Regions from separate parts of the Streptomyces fungicidicus genome, predicted to be linked through region 1. Evidence: riboswitches for the same ligand, from Rfam matches in the RefSeq annotation. Region 1 holds a riboswitch; each other region holds the start of a gene.

What was found. Region 1 has a riboswitch for cobalamin ahead of CNQ36_RS25340 (energy-coupling factor ABC transporter permease). Riboswitches for the same ligand answer to the same signal wherever they lie in the genome.
Region 2: it holds a riboswitch for cobalamin, as region 1 does, so the genes downstream of both, CNQ36_RS08010 (cobalamin biosynthesis protein) here and CNQ36_RS25340 (energy-coupling factor ABC transporter permease) in region 1, are expected to answer to the same signal.
Region 3: it holds a riboswitch for cobalamin, as region 1 does, so the genes downstream of both, CNQ36_RS01390 (ABC transporter substrate-binding protein) here and CNQ36_RS25340 (energy-coupling factor ABC transporter permease) in region 1, are expected to answer to the same signal.
Region 4: it holds a riboswitch for cobalamin, as region 1 does, so the genes downstream of both, CNQ36_RS23810 (ribonucleoside-diphosphate reductase subunit alpha) here and CNQ36_RS25340 (energy-coupling factor ABC transporter permease) in region 1, are expected to answer to the same signal.

Annotation. Positions count from the first base shown of each region.
Region 1 covers NZ_CP023407.1:5,546,616-5,551,755, reverse strand. The annotation lists gene CNQ36_RS25350 (ABC transporter permease) at 1-55, opposite strand, end outside; gene CNQ36_RS25345 (ABC transporter substrate-binding protein) at 76-1,665, opposite strand; cobalamin riboswitch at 1,885-2,065, shown strand; gene CNQ36_RS25340 (energy-coupling factor ABC transporter permease) at 2,096-2,806, shown strand; gene CNQ36_RS25335 (energy-coupling factor ABC transporter substrate-binding protein) at 2,803-3,171, shown strand; gene cbiQ (cobalt ECF transporter T component CbiQ) at 3,178-3,927, shown strand; gene CNQ36_RS25325 (energy-coupling factor ABC transporter ATP-binding protein) at 3,924-4,760, shown strand; gene CNQ36_RS25320 (SGNH/GDSL hydrolase family protein) at 4,829-5,140, opposite strand, start outside.
Region 2 covers NZ_CP023407.1:1,764,641-1,769,780, forward strand. The annotation lists gene CNQ36_RS07995 (class II aldolase/adducin family protein) at 1-315, opposite strand, end outside; gene CNQ36_RS08000 (inorganic phosphate transporter) at 577-1,818, shown strand; gene CNQ36_RS08005 (hypothetical protein) at 1,860-2,081, shown strand; cobalamin riboswitch at 2,250-2,391, shown strand; gene CNQ36_RS08010 (cobalamin biosynthesis protein) at 2,514-3,455, shown strand; gene CNQ36_RS08015 (cobyric acid synthase) at 3,452-4,987, shown strand; gene cobN (cobaltochelatase subunit CobN) at 4,984-5,140, shown strand, end outside.
Region 3 covers NZ_CP023407.1:338,720-343,859, forward strand. The annotation lists gene CNQ36_RS01380 (ABC transporter ATP-binding protein) at 1-655, opposite strand, end outside; gene CNQ36_RS01385 (FecCD family ABC transporter permease) at 652-1,665, opposite strand; gene CNQ36_RS01390 (ABC transporter substrate-binding protein) at 1,662-2,714, opposite strand; cobalamin riboswitch at 2,775-2,986, opposite strand; gene CNQ36_RS35935 (hypothetical protein) at 3,323-3,487, opposite strand; gene CNQ36_RS01400 (GAF domain-containing protein) at 3,613-4,890, shown strand; gene exaC (acetaldehyde dehydrogenase ExaC) at 4,993-5,140, shown strand, end outside.
Region 4 covers NZ_CP023407.1:5,181,426-5,186,565, forward strand. The annotation lists gene CNQ36_RS23805 (ribonucleotide-diphosphate reductase subunit beta) at 1-395, opposite strand, end outside; gene CNQ36_RS23810 (ribonucleoside-diphosphate reductase subunit alpha) at 446-2,812, opposite strand; cobalamin riboswitch at 2,935-3,094, opposite strand; gene CNQ36_RS23815 (GNAT family N-acetyltransferase) at 3,110-3,616, opposite strand; gene mctP (monocarboxylate uptake permease MctP) at 3,694-5,140, opposite strand, start outside.

The DNA of each region.
Region 1 (5,140 bases):
CGACGAGCAGCACGGGCACGGCGAACAGGGCCCGCCGTGCCGTGAGCCTGGCCATCTCGCCATAGGGAAGGGCGGTCACGTGCGGGGCCGCCAGTCCTCGACGTTCCACCAGGGGCCGCTGGCGAAGCCGTGCTCGTGCGGTTCGGTCTGGGTGGTGAGGTCCTTCCAGCGGTCGGCGAGGACGTACATGTGGTCGATGTGGGTGAGGAAGGTGTAGCCGGGGTTCTTGACGAGTTCGCGCTGGATGTCGTCGTAGGCGGCCTCGCGTGCCTGGGTGTCCTGGCTACGGCGGCCGGTGTCGAGGGCCTCGTCGACGGCCGGGTTGTCGTAGCGGGCCATGTTGTTGAAGCCGTCCCCGGCGAGGGAGGAGTGCAGCAGGGTGTAGAGGCCGAAGTCGGGGTCGCCGGTGCTGCCGAAGCCGGCGAGCACGGCGTCGTGGTTCATCCGGGGCTCGATGACCTCCCAGGTGGCGCTCTCCACCCGGACGTCGATGCCGGCCTTCTTGGCGTCGGAGGCGTAGGCGAGGGCGTGGTCCTGGCGGACCTTGTCGCCGGAGGGGTAGTAGAGGGTGAACCGGGCGGGGCGTCCGTCCTTGGCGCGGATGCCGTCCTTGCCGGACTTCCAGCCGGCCTCGTCCAGGATGCGGCCGGCTTCGGTGAGGTCACGGGGCCGCTCGACGTCCTTGGCGAACCAGGGGTCGTCGACCGGCAGGGGGCCGTAGGCGGGGCGGCCCGCGCCGTCGAGGATCTTGTCGACCATGGCCCGGCGGTCCACGGCGAGGTCGAGGGCGCGGCGGATCGCGGTGTCGCCGGCGACCGGGTTGCCGGTGGGCAGGGTGACGGCGCGGAAGTCGTACGAGGTCGCCCGGTACGTCTTCTTGTCGTCGTCGCCCTTGAAGGTGGCGGCGAGGTTCGGCGGGAGGGTCGCGCCGTCGAGGTCGCCGGAGCGCAGCCGGGTGGCGCGGACGTCGTCGTCGGCGATGATCGCCATGGTGAGCTTTTTCACCTTGGGCTCGCCGCCCCAGTAGTCCGGATTGGCCTTGAAGGTGAGCTTCTCGCCCTTGCTCCAGCCGGTGAGGACGTACGGTCCGGTGCCGACCGGTCTGGTGTTGAAGGAGCCGGTGTTGGGGTCCTGTCCGCCGGCGACGTGCTCGGGGACGACGGGCAGCACGGTGCGGGCGGCGAAGGCCGCGTAGGGGTGGGCGAGGGTGAAGACGACCTTGTCGTCGCCGTCCGCCCGCACCTCCTCGACGGCGGCCAGTTCGCTCTTGGCGGTGTTGTTGGTCTTGTCGTCCAGCACCGTGCGGTACGTGAAGACCACGTCGTCGGCGGTCAGCGGCTCGCCGTCGCTGAACCTCACGCCGTCGCGCAGGGTGTACGTGTAGGTGCGGCCGCCGTCGGTGATCTCGGGGAGCGCCTTGGCCAGGGCGGGCTTCAGTTCCATGCCGGCGTCGCGGGCGAGGAGTCCGTCGAAGATCTTGGAGTTGCCGTCCTTGCCGTAGCCGAGGAGCGGGCTGAGGGTGTCCGGTTCGGTCGGGACGCCGATCACCACGGAGTCGGCGGACGCCGCGCCGTCCGCGCCGCCGCTGCCCGGCGCCGAGCAGGCGGCCACCGCGCCGGCCATCGCGACCGCGGCGGCGGCACCCCGTATTCGTCGGGTCGTCATCGGACCTCACACCCCTGTTGCCTGAGAATGACCTGTTGCCTGAAAACAGTTGTTGCATATTAATTGCAGCAAGACACTGCCCAGGACACCGGCCCCTCACTCCCCGCCCCTGCCGTCGGCGCCCCTCGTGTCAAGTGCGCAGGTGTGCGCCGGGACCCGAGCCCGCGAGCGCCGTCCGCGCGCCCCCCGTGGCCGCTTGTCACCGGACCGGAACGGGCACTACTGTCGCCACGCCTTGGTGACGGGAAATCGGTGCGATACCGGTGCGGCCCTCGCCACTGTGATCGGGAAGTCCGGCTCCAGCCCTCACGGGCAGCCACTGGGTTCTAGGACCCGGGAAGGCGGAGCACGGGCGGTGGTACCCGTCAGCCAGGAGACCGGCCAAGGCGCGTCAACCATCCACGAGGTGCTGGAGAGGGTCTGCTGAGCCATGCACATAGCCGAGGGTTTTCTGCCACCGGTGCACGCGGTCGCCTGGGGCGTCGCGTCGGCGCCGTTCGTCGTCCACGGAGCCCGGTCGCTCATCCGTGAAGTCAGGGAACATCCCGAGAGCACGCTGCTGCTCGGCGCTTCGGGAGCGTTCACCTTCGTCCTGTCCGCGCTGAAACTCCCGTCGGTGACGGGGAGTTGCTCCCACCCCACCGGCACGGGGCTGGGCGCGATCCTGTTCCGGCCGCCGGTGATGGCGGTGCTGGGCACCATCACACTGCTGTTCCAGGCGCTGCTGCTCGCCCACGGCGGGCTGACCACGCTGGGCGCCAACGTCTTCTCGATGGCGGTCGTCGGGCCGTGGGCCGGCTACGGCGTCTACCGGCTGCTGCGCCGGTACGGAGTGCCGCTGATGGTCGCGGTGTTCTCCGGCGCGTTCGCCGCCGACCTGTCGACGTACTGCGTGACGAGCGTGCAGCTCGCGCTCGCGTTCCCCGACCCGGCCGGCGGATTCCTGGGCGCGCTGGGCAAGTTCGGCTCCATCTTCGCCGTGACGCAGATCCCGCTGGCGGTGAGCGAGGGGCTGCTGACCGTGCTGGTGATGCGCATGCTGGTGCAGTCGAGCAGGGGTGAGCTGACGCGGCTCGGGGTGCTGGTGACCTCGGTGGCCGGGCGGAAGACGGCCGACCCGGCGGAGGCGGTGACGCGATGAGCCGCAACGCGAAGATCAACACGCTGCTGCTGGCGCTGGTGGCCGCGCTCGCGGTGATCCCGCTGGTGTTCGGGCTCGGCGACCACAAGGAGGAGCCGTTCGCGGGCGCGGACGCCGAGGCGGAGACGGCGATCACCGAGATCGACCCGGACTACGAGCCCTGGTTCTCGCCCCTGTACGAACCACCGTCCGGTGAGATCGAGTCGGCGCTGTTCGCCCTGCAGGCGGCGCTCGGCGCGGGCGTGATCGCCTACTACTTCGGGCTGCGGCGCGGACGGCGGCAGGGCGAGACGCGGGCCTTGGAGCGGCTGCGGGCCGAGGCGGACCGCGGTGACGGGGCCGGCTCCCCGCGGCCACGGATCTGACGGCCCGTGCTGCCGATCGACGCGGCGGCGCACAGCAGTCGCTGGCGCCGCCGTCATCCCGTGGACAAGGCCGTTCTGGGGCTGGGCCTCACCGTGCTCGCGATCTCGCTGCCGCCCTGGCCGGGCGCGGCATTGGTCCTGGTGACGGCGCTCGCGGTGCTGCTCGGCCCGGCGGGCGTGCCGGCCCTGCGGCTGTGGCGGGCCTACCGGGTGCCGCTGGGCTTCTGCGTCACCGGGGCGCTGACGCTGCTGGTTCAGGTGGGCGGACCGGACGGGTTCGTGTCACCGGCCGAGGGCGGGCCGCTGCGCGCCGGGGAGTTGCTGCTGCGCACGTCGGCGGCCTCGCTGGGCGTGCTGCTGTTCGCCTTCACCACCCCGATGTCGGACCTGCTGCCGCGTCTGGTGCGCGCCGGGGTGCCCGCGCCGCTGGTGGACGTGGCGCTGGTGACGTACCGGATGAGCTTCCTGCTGCTGGACTCGGTCCGCCGGGTCCGCGAGGCGCAGGCGGCCCGGCTCGGGCACACCACCCGGGCGGCGGCCTGGCGGTCCCTCGGCGGGCTCGGCGCGACCGCGTTCGTCCGGTCCTTCGACCGGGCGGCGCGGCTGCAGACCGGGCTCGCCGGACGCGGCTACGACGGCACCCTGCGCGTCCTGGTGCCCGAGGCCCGCGTCTCGGTTCCGTTCACGGCCGCGAGCGTGCTGCTCCTGGCGGCGCTGGCCGCCCTCACCCTCGTACTGGAAAGGCCACTGTGGTGAGCGGGTCCGTACTGGTCGCCCTGCGGGGCGCGTCGTTCGCGTACGCAGACGGTCCGCCCGTGTTCAGCGGGCTCGACTTCGAGGTGCGCGAGGGACGCGCGCTGGCGCTGCTGGGGCGCAACGGCAGCGGCAAGACGACGCTGATGCGGCTGCTCAGTGGCGGACTGCGCCCGAGGAAAGGGGAGTTGACGGTCGAGGGCCGGGCGGTGCGGTACGACCGCAAGGGGCTGACGGCGTTGCGCACCACCGTGCAGCTGGTGGTGCAGGATCCCGACGACCAGTTGTTCGCCGCGTCGGTGGGCCAGGACGTGTCGTTCGGCCCGCTGAACCTCGGCCTGCCCGACCCGGAGGTACGCGCCCGGGTCGCGGAGTCGCTCGCCGCGCTGGACATCACCGCGCTCGCCGACCGTCCCACGCACCTGCTCTCCTACGGGCAGCGCAAGCGGACGGCGATCGCCGGCGCGGTCGCCATGCGGCCCCGGGTCCTGATCCTGGACGAGCCGACGGCCGGCCTCGACCCCGACGGCCAGGAACGCCTGCTCGCCACGCTCGACGGGCTGCGCCGGAACGGCACCACGGTCGTCATGGCCACCCACGACGTGGACCTCGCCCTGCGCTGGGCCGACGACGCGGCGCTGCTCACCCCTTCGGGGGTGAGTACCGGTCCCGTCGCCGGGATGCTCGCCCGCACGGAGCTGCTCGCGGCGGCGGGGCTGCGGCTGCCGTGGGGCCTCACGGTCGCCCGGCTGCTGCGTTCCCACGGGCTGCTCGCGGACGGCGACCCCGGTCCGCGCACCCCGGAGGAGCTGGCGGCCGCCCTGGCGGACGGCTGAAGTCCCTTCACGCGTGCGCCGGTCGCGGGAACACCCCGGGAGAGTGTCCCCGCGACCGGTGCGGTGCGCTAGGCCACGGAGCGGAAGGCCGGCAGATAGCCGCTCGACTGGCCGACGGCCTTCGGGTGGTAGGAGTTGCTGACCGGGATCGTCACGCTGTGCAGCCAGGCGTCGCCCGAGCAGAGTTCGTGCCCGGTGAACTCGTCCACCACCGACGAGAAGGTGAACCCGGCGTTGGCCGCCCGCTTGGCGAGCACCCCGTTGAGCACGTTCGAGGCGTCGTTGATCGCGCCGCGCTCGGTCTCGGTGAGGCCCGCGATGCACGTGCCCGACAGCTTGTAGAAGCGCGGGTAGCCCAGCACCACCACGTGCGCCTGCGG
Region 2 (5,140 bases), 3.8 Mb from region 1:
GTGCACGGCGTGGGTGTGCACGACGGCGCGCGCCCCGGTCGTGCGGTAGACGGCCAGGTGCATGGGCAGCTCGCTGGTGGGGACGAGCGTGCCGAGGACCTGCCGGCCGGTGAGGTCGACACCGGTCACGTCGTCCGGCGTCAGCCGGTCGTACGGCACACCCGACGGCGTGACCAGGACGGTCTCGCCGACCCGCACCGAGACGTTGCCGGAGGTGCCGACCACGAGTCCGTCGGTGACCGTCCGGCGCGCGGCCCCGACGAGTTCCGCCCAGGCGCGCACCTCCTCCCCGCCCGCCCGCCTTCGCTCGGTCATGCCGCGATCCTGCCAGGCGCGGCACGCTTCCGGGTGACGGACGTCTCTTCTGCGGGCCCTCGGCCGGCCGGGAAAGATCCACCGGAGGCGGCCGGGCCCCCGGGCGCCGGGCCGCCCACGGGGACACGGCCCCGGCCCCGCCATCCGGCGGAGCGCCCACCCCCTCTTACGGTCACCACGATGCCCATTCCAGTTCATCTTCCGTTCACCCTGGTTACCTACGTTCGACCAGCCAATGACCTCGAACGATTGCCTGGGTAAATGGAAAGCTTCTCGCTGATCCTCGCGATTGTGGTGGTAACCGCTCTCGCGTTCGATTTCACGAACGGTTTCCACGACACCGCGAACGCGATGGCAACGACCATTTCGACCGGTGCGCTCAAGCCCAAGGTCGCGGTGGCCATGTCCGCCGTGCTGAACCTTGTGGGCGCCTTCCTCTCGGTGGAGGTCGCCAACACGATCTCCAAAGGCCTCGTAGACGAGGCCGGCATCCGTCCCGAGGTCATCTTCGCCGCCTTGGTCGGCGCGATCCTCTGGAACCTCCTGACCTGGCTGGTCGGCCTGCCGTCCAGCTCCTCGCACGCACTGATGGGCGGCCTGATCGGCGCCACCGTCGCCTCCGCCGGCTTCGGCGCGGTGCACGGCGACGTGCTCGTCACCAAGGTCCTGATCCCCGCCATCGCCGCCCCGCTGGTGGCCGGCCTCGCCGCGATGCTCGCGACCCGGCTGACCTACCGCATGGGCAAGAAGGCCAACGGCAAGGCCGCCGAGAAGGGCTACCGCGCCGGACAGATCGCCTCCGCCGGCCTGGTCTCCCTGGCCCACGGCACCAACGACGCCCAGAAGACGATGGGCATCATCACCCTCGCCCTGGTCGCCGGCGGCACCCTCGCCCCCGACTCCGACCCGCCGATGTGGGTCATCCTCTCCGCGGGCATCGCCATCGCGCTCGGCACCTACCTCGGCGGCTGGCGCATCATCCGCACCATGGGCAAGGGCCTCACCGACCTCCAGCCGCAGCAGGGCTTCGCCGCCCAGACCAGTGCCGCGACGGTCATCCTGGCCTCCTCGCACCTCGGCTTCTCCCTCTCCACCACGCATTCCGTTTCCGGTTCCGTGATGGGTGCGGGCCTGGGCCGCAAGGGCGGTGTCGTCCGCTGGTCGACGGCCACCCGGATGTTCGTCGCCTGGGGCCTGACGCTGCCGGCGGCGGCCCTGGTCGCGGCGCTCGCCGAATGGGTCTGCGGCTTCGGCAGCTGGGGCACCGCCGTCGTGGCCGTCTTCCTCGTCTCCTCCAGCGCGGCGATCTGGAAGATCTCCCGGCGCGAGGTCGTCGACCACACCAACGTCAACGACCACGACGTGCCGGGCGAGGAGCCGTCCGGCGTGGTGACGCAGGCGATGGCCGCCGTGAGCCCGCCCCCGGCGGGCGCCGTGACCGAGGAGTTCGCCACGATCCCGGCTCCCGCCGACACGGCACCGCCGGCCAAGACCACCGTCTGACCGCGACCCGGTAGACCCCGGCACGAAGGAAGAAGAGCACCATGAAGATCGACTGGGCGGCCCTCGGTTCCGTCTTCGGCGTCAGCCTCGTGGTCACCGTGGCCCTGGTGGCCCTGTTCACCCTCGGCATCAGCGGCCTGTCCCGCCGCGAGCGGGCCGCCGCGCAGGGCCAGTCCGCGGCCCTGGCGGTCACCGGCGCCTACGCCTGCTTCGCCGCGTGCGCGGCGGCGGTGGCGTACGGCATCTACCTGATCATGGCCTGATCCCTCCCCGGTCACCGCGACCGCGGAAGGTCTCCGTCCCACGGGCGGTGCGGGAGCCCCGGCTCCCGCACCGCCCTTCGGCGTGCGCGCGCCCCGCGGTTCCCCCACCGAAGCCCCTCTGTGGGCCTCGGCACACTTCAGCCTCGCAGGTCAACGGCAAGTTGACGGCCCTTCCGGAGCCGTGGTGGACTGCCTCAGCCAATACGGCGGCAGGAGAGGAAGCCGGTGCGATTCCGGCGCGGTCCCGCCACTGTCACCGGGGTGCAGATGCACCCCGGGAGCCAGGAACTCTCGCCGCCGGTCTCGTCGAACCAGGGCGTGGACACCCTGAGTGAGGACATATCGCCATGCGCGGCTGCCTGTTGAGGTCGACCAGCGAGACACCGCCCCGCTCCGGGGCCGTTCCCTCCGGATCCGTCACCGGCTGAACCCATGGGTGCCGATCGCGTGTTCGCGTACGGCGCCGCCGCCGGCCTCCTCGGCGACCTGCTCCTCGGCGATCCCCGCCGCGGTCATCCGGTCGCCGCTTTCGGACGGGCCGCGGCCGCCGTGGAACGGGTGCTGTGGCGGGACGACCGGGGCCGGGGCGCCGTGCACACCGCCGTGTGCGTCGGCGGGACCGTCGTCCTGGGAAGCCTCGCCGCCCGCTCCGTACGCTCCTCCCCCGCCGCCTCCGCCGCCCTGACCGGCGTCGCCACCTGGGCCGTCGTCGGCGGGACCTCGCTGGCCCGGGAGGCCCGCGCCATCGGGCGGGCGCTGGACGCCGGGGACGTCGAGGCGGCCCGGGCGTGGCTGCCGCACCTGTGCGGCCGCGACCCCCAGGCGCTGGACGCCGACGGGATCGCCCGCGCGGTGGTCGAGTCCGTCGCCGAGAACACCTCCGACGCCGTGGTGGGCGCGCTGGTGTGGGGCGCCGTCGCCGGGGTGCCGGGACTGCTCGGGTTCCGGGCCGTCAACACGCTCGACGCGATGGTCGGCCACAAGTCCCCGCGCCACCTCCGCTACGGCTGGGCCTCCGCCCGCCTCGACGACGTGGCCGGCTGGCCGGGGGCGCGGCTGACCGCCGTGCTCGCCGCGCTCGCGGGCCCCGACCCGCGCGGCGCCGTACGGGCGTGGCGCGCCGACGCCGCGAAGCACCCCAGCCCCAACGCCGGGCCCGTGGAGGCGTCGTTCGCCGGCGCGCTCGGCGTGCGGCTCGGCGGGACCCTCTCCTACGGCGGGCGGGTCGAACACCGGCCCGTCCTCAACGGCGGCGGACGTGCCGTGTCCGTGGCCGACATCGACCGGGCGGTACGGCTCTCGCGGCGGGTCGGCTGGCTCGCGCTCGCGGCCGGTGCCGCCGCGCGGAGGGTGACGAAGGGACGTGCATCGTGAACGGTGGGGGGCTGCTGGTCGCCGGGACCACCTCGGACGCCGGCAAGAGCGTGGTGACCGCCGGGATCTGCCGGTGGCTGGCGCGGCAGGGCGTCAAGGTCGCGCCGTTCAAGGCGCAGAACATGTCGCTGAACTCGTTCGTGACGCGGGAGGGCGCCGAGATCGGGCGGGCGCAGGCCATGCAGGCCCAGGCCTGCCGGGTGGAGCCCACCGCGCTGATGAACCCGGTGCTGCTGAAGCCGGGCGGCGAGCAGTCCAGCCAGGTGGTGCTGATGGGCAGGCCGGTCGGCGAGATGACCGCCCGCGGCTACCACGGCGGACGCCAGCAGCGGCTGCTGGGCACGGTGCTGGACTGTCTGGAGCAGTTGCGGGGCACGTATGACGCGGTGATCTGCGAGGGGGCCGGCAGCCCGGCCGAGATCAACCTGCGGCGCACCGACATCGTGAACATGGGGATCGCCCGGAGCGCCGGGCTTCCCGTCCTCGTCGTCGGCGACATCGACCGGGGCGGCGTCTTCGCCTCCTTCTTCGGTACCGTCGCCCTGCTCTCCCGCACGGACCAGGAGCTGGTCGCCGGGTTCCTGGTGAACAAGTTCCGGGGCGACGTGTCGCTGCTGGAGCCCGGACTGGAGATGCTGCACGGCCTCACCGGGCGCCGGACCTACGGCGTGCTGCCCTTCCGGCACGGGCTCGGCATCGACGAGGAGGACGGGCTCCGGGTGTCGCTGCGCGGCGCCGTCCGCGAGTCGGCGGTGGCCGCCCCGCTCGGCGAGGACGTGCTGCGGGTCGCCGTCTGCGCGGTGCCGCTGATGTCCAACTTCACCGACGTGGACGCGCTGGCCGCCGAACCCGGTGTGGTGGTGCGGTTCGTGGACCGGCCCGAGGAACTCGTCGACGCCGACCTCGTGGTCGTGCCCGGCACCCGCGGGACCGTCCGGGCCCTCGACTGGCTGCGGGAGCGCGGCCTCGCGGACGCCCTGCGGCGACGGGCGGCCGAGGGGCGGCCGGTGCTCGGCATCTGCGGGGGCTACCAGCTCCTCGGGGAGTCCGTCGAGGACGACGTCGAGAGCCGGCGGGGCCGCGTCGACGGGCTCGGCATCCTGCCGGTGCGGGTGCGGTTCGCCCGCGAGAAGACGCTCACCCGCCCCGTCGGCGAGGCGCTCGGCGAGCCCGTCGAGGGATACGAGATCCATTACGGCGTCGCCGAGGTGCTGGGCGGGGAAGTGTTCATCTCCGACGACCGGGGACGCGGCCTGGACGGCTGCCGGGTCGGGAAGACCTGGGGCACGCACTGGCACGGCTCGCTGGAGTCGGACCGCTTCCGGCGGGCCTTCCTGCGCAAGGTGGCCGCCGCCGCGGGACGCCGCTTCGTGCCGGCCCCCGACACCTCGTTCGCCGCGCTGCGCGAGGAGCAGCTCGACCGGCTCGGCGACCTGATCGAACAGCACGCGGACACGGACGCGCTGTGGCGGCTCATCGAGTCCGGCGCGCCGCAAGGACTGCCCTTCATTCCACCGGGAGCACCCGCATGAGCACTGTGTTGTTGTTGTCGACCGCCGACACGGACCTCCTGGCGGCCCGTGCCTCCGGGGCCTCCTACCGGATCGGCAACCCGGCCCGCGTCGACGTCGCGGACGAGCTGCCCGCGCTGCTCGACGGGGCGGACCTCGCCGTCGTACGGCTGC
Region 3 (5,140 bases), 5.2 Mb from region 1:
GGCCCTCCCGCAGGACGAGCAGGCGGTCGCAGTACATCGCGGCGAGGTTGAGGTCGTGCAGGGCGACGACGGTGGTGACGGGCAGCGAGGCGATCAGGTCGAGCAGGTCCAACTGGTGTTGGATGTCGAGGTGGTTGGTCGGCTCGTCCAGCAGCAGCTCGCGGGGTTCCTGGGCGAGGGCGCGGGCGATCTGGGCGCGCTGGCGTTCGCCGCCCGAGAGGGTGTGCCAGGACTGGGCGGCCCGGTCGGTCAGGCCGGTGCGTTCCAGGGCGGCGGTGACGGCGCGGGCGTCGGCGTCCGACGCCGGAACCCAGAGGCGACGGTGCGGGACACGGCCGAGGGCGACGACGTCGCGGACGGTCAGTTCGGTCTGCGTGTGGGCGTGCTGTCCGACGGTGGCGACACGGCGTGCGGCGGCGCGGCGGCCGACCTCGGGCAGGGGCCGTCCGTCGAGCGTGACGACGCCGGCGGAGGGGGCGAGGACGCCGGCGAGCAGACGCAGCAGCGTCGACTTCCCGGAGCCGTTGGGGCCGAGCAGGCCGACGGTCTCGCCGGTGCGCGGGAACAGGGTGACGCCGTCGACGATGAGGCGGCCGTCGGTGCGGCGGGCGACACGGTCCGCGCGCAGCCCGCCGTCCGGGCGGGAGTCCGTCATGTCTTCCTCCGGCCCCGGTACAGCACGGCGACGAAGGCCGGGACGCCGATGAGGGACGTCACCACGCCCACGGGGACCTCCTGGGGGTCGACGACGGTGCGGGCGAGGGTGTCGACCCACACCAGGAACACGGCTCCGGCCAGCGCGGTGACCGGCAGCAGCCGGGCGTGGCCGGAGCCGGTGAGCGCGCGGACGGCGTGCGGCAGCACCAGGCCGACGAAACCGATCGCCCCGGTGCAGGCGACCAGTACGGCCGTGAGCAGCGCCGTGGCGGACAGCAGCACCAGGCGGGCTCGGACGACGTGCACGCCGAGGCCGGCGGCGGCCTCCTCGCCGAAGGCGAAGGCGTCCAGTGTGGTGGCGTGGGCGAGGCAGACGGCCAGGACGGCGCCGAGGGCCGCCGCGCACAGCAGCACCTGGCCCCAGTCGGCGCCGGTGAGGGAGCCGAGCAGCCAGAACAGCACGCCCCTGGTGGTCTCGGCGTCGGCGGACGTCAGCACGATGAACGAGGTCAGCGCGGAGAACAGCTGCATGGCGGCGACACCGGACAGCACCACCCGGTCCATGCCGCCGCCGAGGCTGTGACCGAGCAGCATCACCAGGGCGAAGGAGAGCAGGGCCCCGGCGAAGGCGCCCGCCGACAGCGACACGGTGCCACCGCCCACCCCGAGCACCACGACGGCGACCGCGCCCGTTGAGGCTCCGGAGGACACACCGAGGACGAAGGGGTCGGCGAGCGGGTTGCGCAGCAGCGACTGCATGACCGCGCCGCACAGCGCGAGCCCCGCTCCGCACACGGCGGCCAGCAGGGTGCGCGGCATCCGCAGGTTCCACACGATGCCGTCCCTGAGCGGCGGCAGCGTGCTCCCGCCGCCGCCGAGGTGGCCGGCCACGGACGCCCACACGTCGGCGGTGGAGATGTCGGCGGGCCCGATGGTCACGGCGACGGCCAGGGAGACGGCCAGTGCCACGAGCCCTCCGCCGGTGAGCAGCAGGACCCTGCCGCTCACTTGGCGAGCCCGAAGTCGCGCAGCGCGGCGGCGACCTGTTCGATCCCTTCGACGGTGCGCAGGGACGGGTTCATCGCCTGCCCGCTGAGCCGGACGTACCGCTTCTCGCGCACGGCGGTGAGGTTGCGGGTGGCCGGGTTGGTCTCCAGGAACCGGATCTTGGCATCGGCGGACTCGGCGGTCTGGGACTTGCGGGTCAGGTCGCCGAGGACGATGACGTCGGGGTCGCGGTCGGCGACGGTCTCCCAGTTGATCTGCGGCCACTCGTCGTGGGTGTCGGCGAAGGCGTTCTCCGCGCCGACGGCGCGGGTGATGGCGCCGGGGGCGCCGCAGCAGCCGGCGAGGTAGGGCGACTGGGAGTTGGCGAACCAGTACATGAGGGAGGTGCCGGAGGCGTCCAGGCCGTCGGTGGCCTTGCGTACCCGGCGTTCCAGCTGTGCGACCAGTTCGTCGCCGCGTTCCTCGACACCGAAGGTGCGGGCCAGGTCGCGTATCTCGCCGTAGACGGTCTCGAGGGTCAGCGCCGTGGCGCGCGAGCCGTCGCCTCCGCTGTCGTTGTCCTTGCCGGCGGCGCAGTCGGACGGGGAGACGTACGTGGGGACGCCCAGTTTCTCGAACTGCTCACGGCTCGCGACGCCGCCCGTGCCGAGGGTGGAGACGAAGGAGGCGGTGACGAAGTCGGGTCCGGCGTCCAGCACCTTCTCGAAGGACGGGTTGTTGTCCGCCAGCCGGGGCACCGACGCGTTGGCCTTCTCCAGGCCCTTCATCACGGGGTCGGTCCAGGTGGCGGTGCCGGCCATGCGGTCGGCGAGGCCGAGGGAGAGCAGGATCTCGGTGGTTCCCTGGTTGAGGGAGACGACGTGCCGGGGCGCCGACTTCAGGGTGACCTCGTGCCCGCAGTTGTCGAGGGTCAGCGGGTAACCAGCTTCCCGCTTGCGCGAGTTGGAGTCGGCGTCGGCACCGGGGCCGCCGCACGCGGTGAGCGGCAGGGCAGCGGCGAGGAGGGCGGCCGCGACGCGGCGGCGGGAAGCGGTACGGGTACGGGGCATGGAGACGCCTTGCACTCGGGGCTCGAACGCGGAGCCTGGCCTACGGAGAACCTCCCCGCCCACGGCGGGTAGGCGCCAGCAGGTCTTCGGACTCGGGTTCGTCCGGACGGAGCGCCTTCCCGGGATGCCGTGCGCCGGCCCTTCGGCCGACCCGCGCCGCCCCAGTGGCGTCGAGTGCCCCGCCCGTCCCCCTCACCGCTGCGCGTCAGTTCCGGATTCCCACCGGATTCCCTGGCCTCGGATGTGGCACGACTGGCCCCCGCAATCTATCAAGATCACTCGTGGGGACCGGCCGCGGGGCGTGCCGGGCGTCAGCACCACGGACTTTTCCTCGGCGAACCAGGAGTGATCGACTCCCAGGCCCCGGACGACGTAGTCGCCCTGCCGGGCAGGCGGGACGCCGCGCCCCGCGGATGAAGCGCACCAGCGGCCATCCCCGGTCCAGTGCGGTGTCCTTGCCGGCAATGCCCAGGTACACGCTGTCGTTCATGGTTCCGGGAACGTAGTGCACGACGTGTCCCCGTCCGCGAGTACACGGCAGGGACAGGGCGACGCCCCGCCGCACCGGCGTGCGGCGAAGCGTCGCCCGCGGGCCCGCGAAGGGCCGTTCAGCTCTGCGGCCGCTTCCCGTGGTTGGCCGCGTGGTTGCGGCGGGCCTTCTTCTTCCGGCGCCTCTTCGAGGACATGGGCGTCTCCCTTGTGACGTGGGGCCGTGAGACCGTGTCCCGCCCGGCCGTTCCGGAACCGGCGGACGGCGATGGACCGCCGCCCATTCTTCCGCAGGGCTCCCGGCGCCGCGACTCGCGCCGTGCCGGACACCGCGCACGTCCACACTGTTGTCGCCGCGCGCCCGCCGGGCGACGATGGGCCCCAGCGCATCGCCCCGCGGGAGGCCATGGTGACCGATCCCTGGGTGGCCCTGGAGCCAGGAGCCGACCCTGCCGAGCGCGTACGCGCGCTGCACCGGGCGCACGAGACCTTCACCGAGGCCGGCACGGTGCCGCGCCCGGTGCGCGGCGTGGTCGCCGACTCGTGGCGGCGTTCGGCGCGCGCCGGGGTCCACCCGGACGGCTCCGCCGACGTCGAACTGACGGACGGTGACCTCGGGACCTACCGCGCCGAGCATCCGCTGGCCCATGTGATGCCGCTGTTCCGGGAGTTGCTGGGCACGTTCGCCTCCGACGGCCGCCATCTGCTGGCGGTGTGCGACGCGCGCGGCAGGCTGCTGTGGGTCGAGGGGCACGCGTCGACGCTGCGGCAGGCGGGGCGGATGAACTTCGTGCCGGGCGCACGGTGGTCGGAGAGCGCGGTCGGGACGAACGCTCCGGGCACGGCGGTCGCCGTCGGCCGTCCGGTCCAAGTGTTCGCGGCCGAGCACTTCGTGCGGCGCGTGCAGCCGTGGACGTGCGCGGCGGCACCCGTGCACGACCCCCGCACGGGGCGGCTGCTCGGTGCGGTGGACATCACCGGCGGCAACGGCCTCGCGCATCCGCACAGCCTCGGGTTCGTGCGTGCCGTGGCCCGTGCGGCGGAGTCCCAGCTGGCGTTGCTCACGCCGGGCCGCCCGGCCGCCCGCGGGTCCGAACTGGCGGTGCTGGGCCGCGACCGTGCCGTGCTGACGACGGGGGGCCGCGGGATACGGCTCAGCCGCCGGCACAGCGAGATCCTCGTCCTGCTGGCCGAGCGTCCCGACGGCCTGACCGGCGACGAACTCGCGTGCGCGCTGTACGAGGACGAGTCGGTGACGCCGGTGACGCTGCGCGCCGAGCTGGCCCGGCTGCGTCAGGTGCTCGGGCCGGGGGTGCTCGCGTCGCGTCCCTACCGGCTCACCCTGCCCCTGGAGTCCGACGCGGCCGTCGTCGAACGCCGGCTGGCGGCGGGCGCGGTCACCACCGCCCTGGCCGGCTACCCCGGCCCGCTGCTGCCCGCCTCCCGGGCGCCGGCGGTCGTACGGCTCAGGCGCCGCCTCGCCGACGGGCTGCGCGCTGCGCTGGTCGCGGGCGCGGATCCCGACCTGCTGGCCGACTGGGTCCACGCCCCGTGGGGCGAGGACGACGTGGAGGTGTGGCGGGCGCTGGCCGCGGCCCGGCCCACGCCGTCCCACCGGGCCCGGCTGGCCGCGCTGGAGGCGGAACTGGCGGCTCCGGGCGGGTGGGCCGGCCGCGAGGACGGGTAGCGGCGCCGGCCGGTCCGCAACGTGGTTGCAACGTTCGCGTCCCTACGCTCCGGCGCAGAGCTGCCCAACGGCGGGCGGCGCTGCCGAAGGAGGCCAGTCCGCATGACCCGTTACGCGGCGCCCGGAAGCGAGGGCGCGATCGTCTCCTACCTGCCCCGCTACGACCACTTCATCGGCGGGGAGTACGCGCCTCCGGTCAGGGGACAGTACTTCGAGAACCCGAGTCCGGTGAACGGGCAGCCGTTCACCG
Region 4 (5,140 bases), 370 kb from region 1:
GAGTCCATCCACCGGAAGCAGAACTCGGCCTTCTCCCGGATGGACGGGATGTTCTCCACGGCCGCGAAGGCCGCCGCCCGGTCGTCCGGGTCGGGCAGATAGGTGTCGAGGAGCGTCAGATAGAACTGGACGTGCACGGCCTCCTCGAACAGCTGCCGCGACAGGTACAGCCGCGCCTCGGGGGAGTTGATGTGCTTGTAGAGCGTCAGCACCAGGTTGTTCGCCACGATCGAGTCGCCCGTCGCGAAGAACGCGACCAGCCGCCCGATCAGGTGCTGCTCCTCCGGGCTGAGCTTCGCGAGGTCGGCGACGTCCGAGTGAAGGTCGACCTCCTCCACGTGCCAGGTGTTCTTGATCGCGTCCCGGTAGCGCTCGTAGAAGTCGGGGTAGCGCATGGGGCGGAGAGTCAGCTCGAAGCCGGGGTCGAGCAGGTTCTTCGTGGTCTTCACTGGCAGGCCTCGCAGGACTCGGGGTTTTCCAGGGAGCAGGCGACCGCTTCGGGGTCCGGGCCGGCCTGCACGGGGACGGTGGTGCGGGCCGCGGCCCGGGCGATCCGCGTCGCCGGGCGGGAACGCAGGTAGTACGTGGTCTTCAGGCCCTGCTTCCAGGCATGGACGTACATCGAGGAGAGCTTCCCGATGGTCGGCGTCTCCAGGAACAGGTTCAGCGACTGGGCCTGGTCGAGGAACGGGGTGCGGGCGGCGGCCATGTCGATCAGACCGCGCTGCGGGATCTCCCACGCCGTGCGGTACAGCCGCCGCACGTCCTCGGGGATCCACGCGAAGTCCTGCACCGAGCCGCCCGCCTCGCGCAGCGCCTCACGGGTGCGCGCGTCCCACACGCCCAGCCGCTTCAGGTCCTCCACCAGATACGAGTTGACCTGGAGGAACTCCCCGGACAGCGTCTCGCGCTTGAACAGGTTGGACACCTGCGGCTCGATGCACTCGTACACGCCGGCGATGGACGCGATGGTGGCGGTGGGCGCGATCGCGAGGAGCAGCGAGTTGCGCATCCCGACGGCCGCGATCCGCGCCCGCAGCGCCGCCCAGCGCTCCGGCCAGGTGAGCTCCGTGTCGTAGTGGTCGGGGTGCAGCACGCCCCGGGCCGTACGGGTCTTCTCCCAGGCGGGCAGCGGACCGCTTCGCTCGGCGAGGTCCGCGGAGGTCTCGTACGCGGCGAGCATGATCCGCTCCGCGATCCGGGTGGACAGGGCCTTCGCCTCGGGCGAGTCGAAGGGCAGCCGCAGCCGGAAGAGGACGTCCTGCAGGCCCATCGCGCCCAGACCCACCGGGCGCCAGCGGGCGTTGGAGCGGCCCGCCTGCTCGGTCGGGTAGTAGTTGATGTCCACGACCCGGTCGAGGAAGGTGACGGCCGTGCGGACGGTCTCGTCCAGCCGCTCCCAGTCGAGGTCGCCGGCGGCCTGGTCGACGAACGCGCCGAGGTTGACCGACCCCAGGTTGCAGACCGCGGTCTCCCCGTCGTCGGTGACCTCGAGGATCTCCGTGCACAGGTTGGACGAGTGGACGACGTGGCCCGGCTCGGCGGTCTGGTTGGCGGTGCGGTTGGCGGTGTCCTTGAAGGTCATCCAGCCGTTGCCGGTCTGCGCCAGGGTGCGCATCATCCGGCCGTACAGCTCGCGGGCCGGAAGCGTCCTGCGGGCCAGGCCCTGCGCCTCCGCGGCCCGGTACGCCGCGTCGAACTCCTCGCCCCACAGGTCGACCAGGCCGGGCACGTCGGCCGGGGAGAACAGCGACCACGGCGCGTCGGCGTCCACCCGGCGCATGAACTCGTCCGGCACCCAGTGCGCGAGGTTCAGGTTGTGCGTACGGCGGGCGTCCTCGCCGGTGTTGTCGCGCAGCTCCAGGAACTCCTCGATGTCGGCGTGCCAGGTCTCCAGGTAGACCGCCGCCGCGCCCTTGCGCCGGCCGCCCTGGTTCACGGCGGCGACCGAGGCGTCCAGCGTCTTCAGGAACGGGACGATGCCGTTGGAGTGCCCGTTGGTGCCGCGGATCAGCGAACCCCGGGCGCGGATCCGGGAGTAGGACAGGCCGATGCCGCCGGCGTGCTTCGAGAGGCGGGCGACCTGGTGGTAGCGGTCGTAGATCGAGTCCAGTTCGTCCAGGGGGGAGTCCAGGAGGTAGCAGGACGACATCTGCGGGTGCCGGGTGCCGGAGTTGAACAGGGCGGGGGAGGAGGGCAGGTAGTCCAGGCGGCTCATCAGCCCGTACAGCGCGGCGACCTCGTCCACCGACCGCGCGCCGTCGTCCTCCGCGAGACCGGCGGCGACCCGCAGCAGGAAGTGCTGGGGCGTCTCCACCACCTTGCGGGTGACCGGGTGGCGCAGCAGGTAGCGGCTGTGCAGGGTCCGCAGGCCGAAGTAGCCGAAGCGGTCGTCGGCCCGGGTGTCGACCAGCGCGTCGAGACGCTCGGCGTGCAGCCGGACGAACGCGGCGGTCCGGTCGGCGATCAGACCCTCGCGGTGTCCGGTCGCCACGGAGCCGGTGAACGAGGTGACGCCCTGCGAGGCGGCCTCGGCGCGGATGCCGATGGTCAGCAGCCGGGCGGCGAGCCGGGAGTAGGCCGGGTCCTCGGAGATGAGACCGGCCGCGGCCTCGGTGGCGAGTTCCCGCAGCTCCGCCTCGTCGGCACGGGCCGACCGCCCGCGCAGCGCCGCGGCGGCGACCCGGCCGGGGTCGGCGTCGGGCAGGTCGGCGGTCAGCTCGGTCAGGGTCCGCAGCAGCGCGGCACCGGGGCCGTCGCTCTCCGGGGTCACGTCGACCGCTGAAGCCGGATCGGCTGGCGCGATGGTCACGTGGGGCTCTCCCTCGCTCGGCACGGGGCCTCGAAGAGCGCAGGGGGCAGTACACGAGCGCACACGGCCTCGCGTCCACCGGCCCATTCCGCGAGGCCCGGACGTCAGACACCCGGACCGGACGGCCGGGCGCACTGTCGGCAGGTCCTCGGACTGACGCCCATGCACGCGGGCATGGGTACACCGTTGCGGGACAGTTCCGGACTCACACCGGATTCCCCTGCGGCGACAGCGAGCATGAGCATACATCTTGTGCCGGGTGCCGCCAGCAACCCCATATGTTGTGTCGCGGACGTGTCAGAGCGTCAACTCATAAGTGAGCAGAGTGATGTCGTCCAGCTCCGGCAGGGGGTTCCAGTCGCGCTCCGGGCTGCGGGTGAAACCCAGCCGTTCGTAGAGGCGGTGGGCCGAGCGCATGGTGCGCTGCGTCGACAGCACGACCCGGACACAGCCCTCGACGGACCGCGCCCGGCCGAGGCAGGCGCGCACCAGGGCCTCCCCGGCACCGCGGCCCCGGGCCGCGCGGGCCACCGCGAGCATCCGGATCTCCGCCTCACCCGGCCCCGCTATGTCGGCCATCGGCCCGCCGGCCGGCACGAAGGTGACGCCGCCCAGCAGCGCGCCGTTCTCCACGGCGACCAGCACCTCGGCGGCGGCCGCCCGTTTCGCCACGTCCCTCAGCTCACCGAGGTACGCGTCGCTCTCCCCGAAGTCGAGGAGGCCGTCCCGCAGGTAGGCCCCCGCGGTGATCTCACCGAGTTCCCCGTGCTCGCCGGGTTCCACCGGCCGGATGACGATGTCCATGAGGGGGAGTGTGCCGGACGGGGACGGCAGCGGGCCGCCGGATTTCTCCGGCGGCCCGCTGCTTGGTGCGTACGGCGTCAGTGCGAGCTGCCCGCCGTGGCCGGCGGGAGCTCCACCTGGACACCGGGGTCGCCCGCGTCCGCCGTGTAGTCCTGCGGCTTGGTCTCGTCGACGCCGTCGGGCGCCTTCACGGCCCGCATCACGAAGGTCAGCACGACCGTGACCAGGACGTTGATCACGAAGGCGGTGAGACCGATGTAGCCGATCTCGCCGATGCCCGGGATCTCCTTCGACGACCCGCCGAAGTGCTTCTGGGTGGGCGAGGCCACCCCGTACGCGGCGACCGTGCCGTAGACCATGCCGACCGCCCAGCCGCCGATCAGCGCCCAGCGGTGGAACCAGCGGGTGAACAGGCCGCCCACCAGCGCCGGGAACGTCTGCAGGATCCAGATGCCGCCCAGCAGCTGGAAGTTGATCGCGACCGTCTTGTCCATGGTCAGGACGAAGACCAGCGCGCCCACCTTCACCAGCAGGGACACGATCTTGGAGACCTGGGTCTCCTGCTTCGGTGTCGCGTCCGGCTTGAGGAAGTCCTTGTAGATGTTGCGGGTGAACAGGTTCGCCGCCGCGATCGACATGATCGCCGCCGGCACCAGCGCGCCGATGCCGATCGCCGCGAAGGCCACGCCCGCGAACCAGTCGGGGAACATGTTCTCGAACAGCTGGGGGATCGCCAGCTGACCGTTGCTGACCTTGACCCCGGCCGCGATCGCCATGAAGCCGAGCAGCGCCAGCAGGCCCAGCATCAGCGAGTACAGCGGCAGGATCGTGGTGTTGCGGCGGATCACCTCACGGCTGCGCGAGGACAGCGTCGCGGTGATCGAGTGCGGGTACATGAACAGCGCGAGCGCCGAGCCGAGCGCCAGCGTGGCGTACGTCCACTGGCCAGCCTCGCCCGGCACCGTCGCGCCGCGCGGCGCGCCCGTGGCCGGGTTGGTCTCGCTGTACGCCTCGCTCGCCCTGGCGAAGATCTCGTCGAAGCCGCCCAGCTTGATCGGGATGTAGATGATCGCCACCGCGATCACCAGGTAGATCAGCGTGTCCTTGACGAATGCGATCAGCGCGGGGGCCCGCAGACCGGACGAGTACGTGTACGCCGCCAGCACACCGAAGGCGATCAGCAGCGGCAGGTCCTTGATGAACCAGTTGGTGTCCTCGCCGCCGCCGACGCCCATCACGTCCAGCACCGCCTGGATGCCGACCAGCTGGAGCGCGATGTACGGCATCGTAGCCAGGATGCCGGTGACCGCGACGGCCAGCGACAGCCCCTTCGAGCCGAACCGGCCGCGCACGAAGTCCGACGTCGTCACATAGCCGTGCTTGTGCGACACCGACCAGAGCCGGGGCAGGAAGGTGAAGATCAGCGGGTACACCAGGATCGTGTACGGCACCGCGAAGAAGCCCGCCGCGCCCGCCGCGTAGATCGCCGCCGGCACGGCCACGAAGGTGTACGCGGTGTACAGG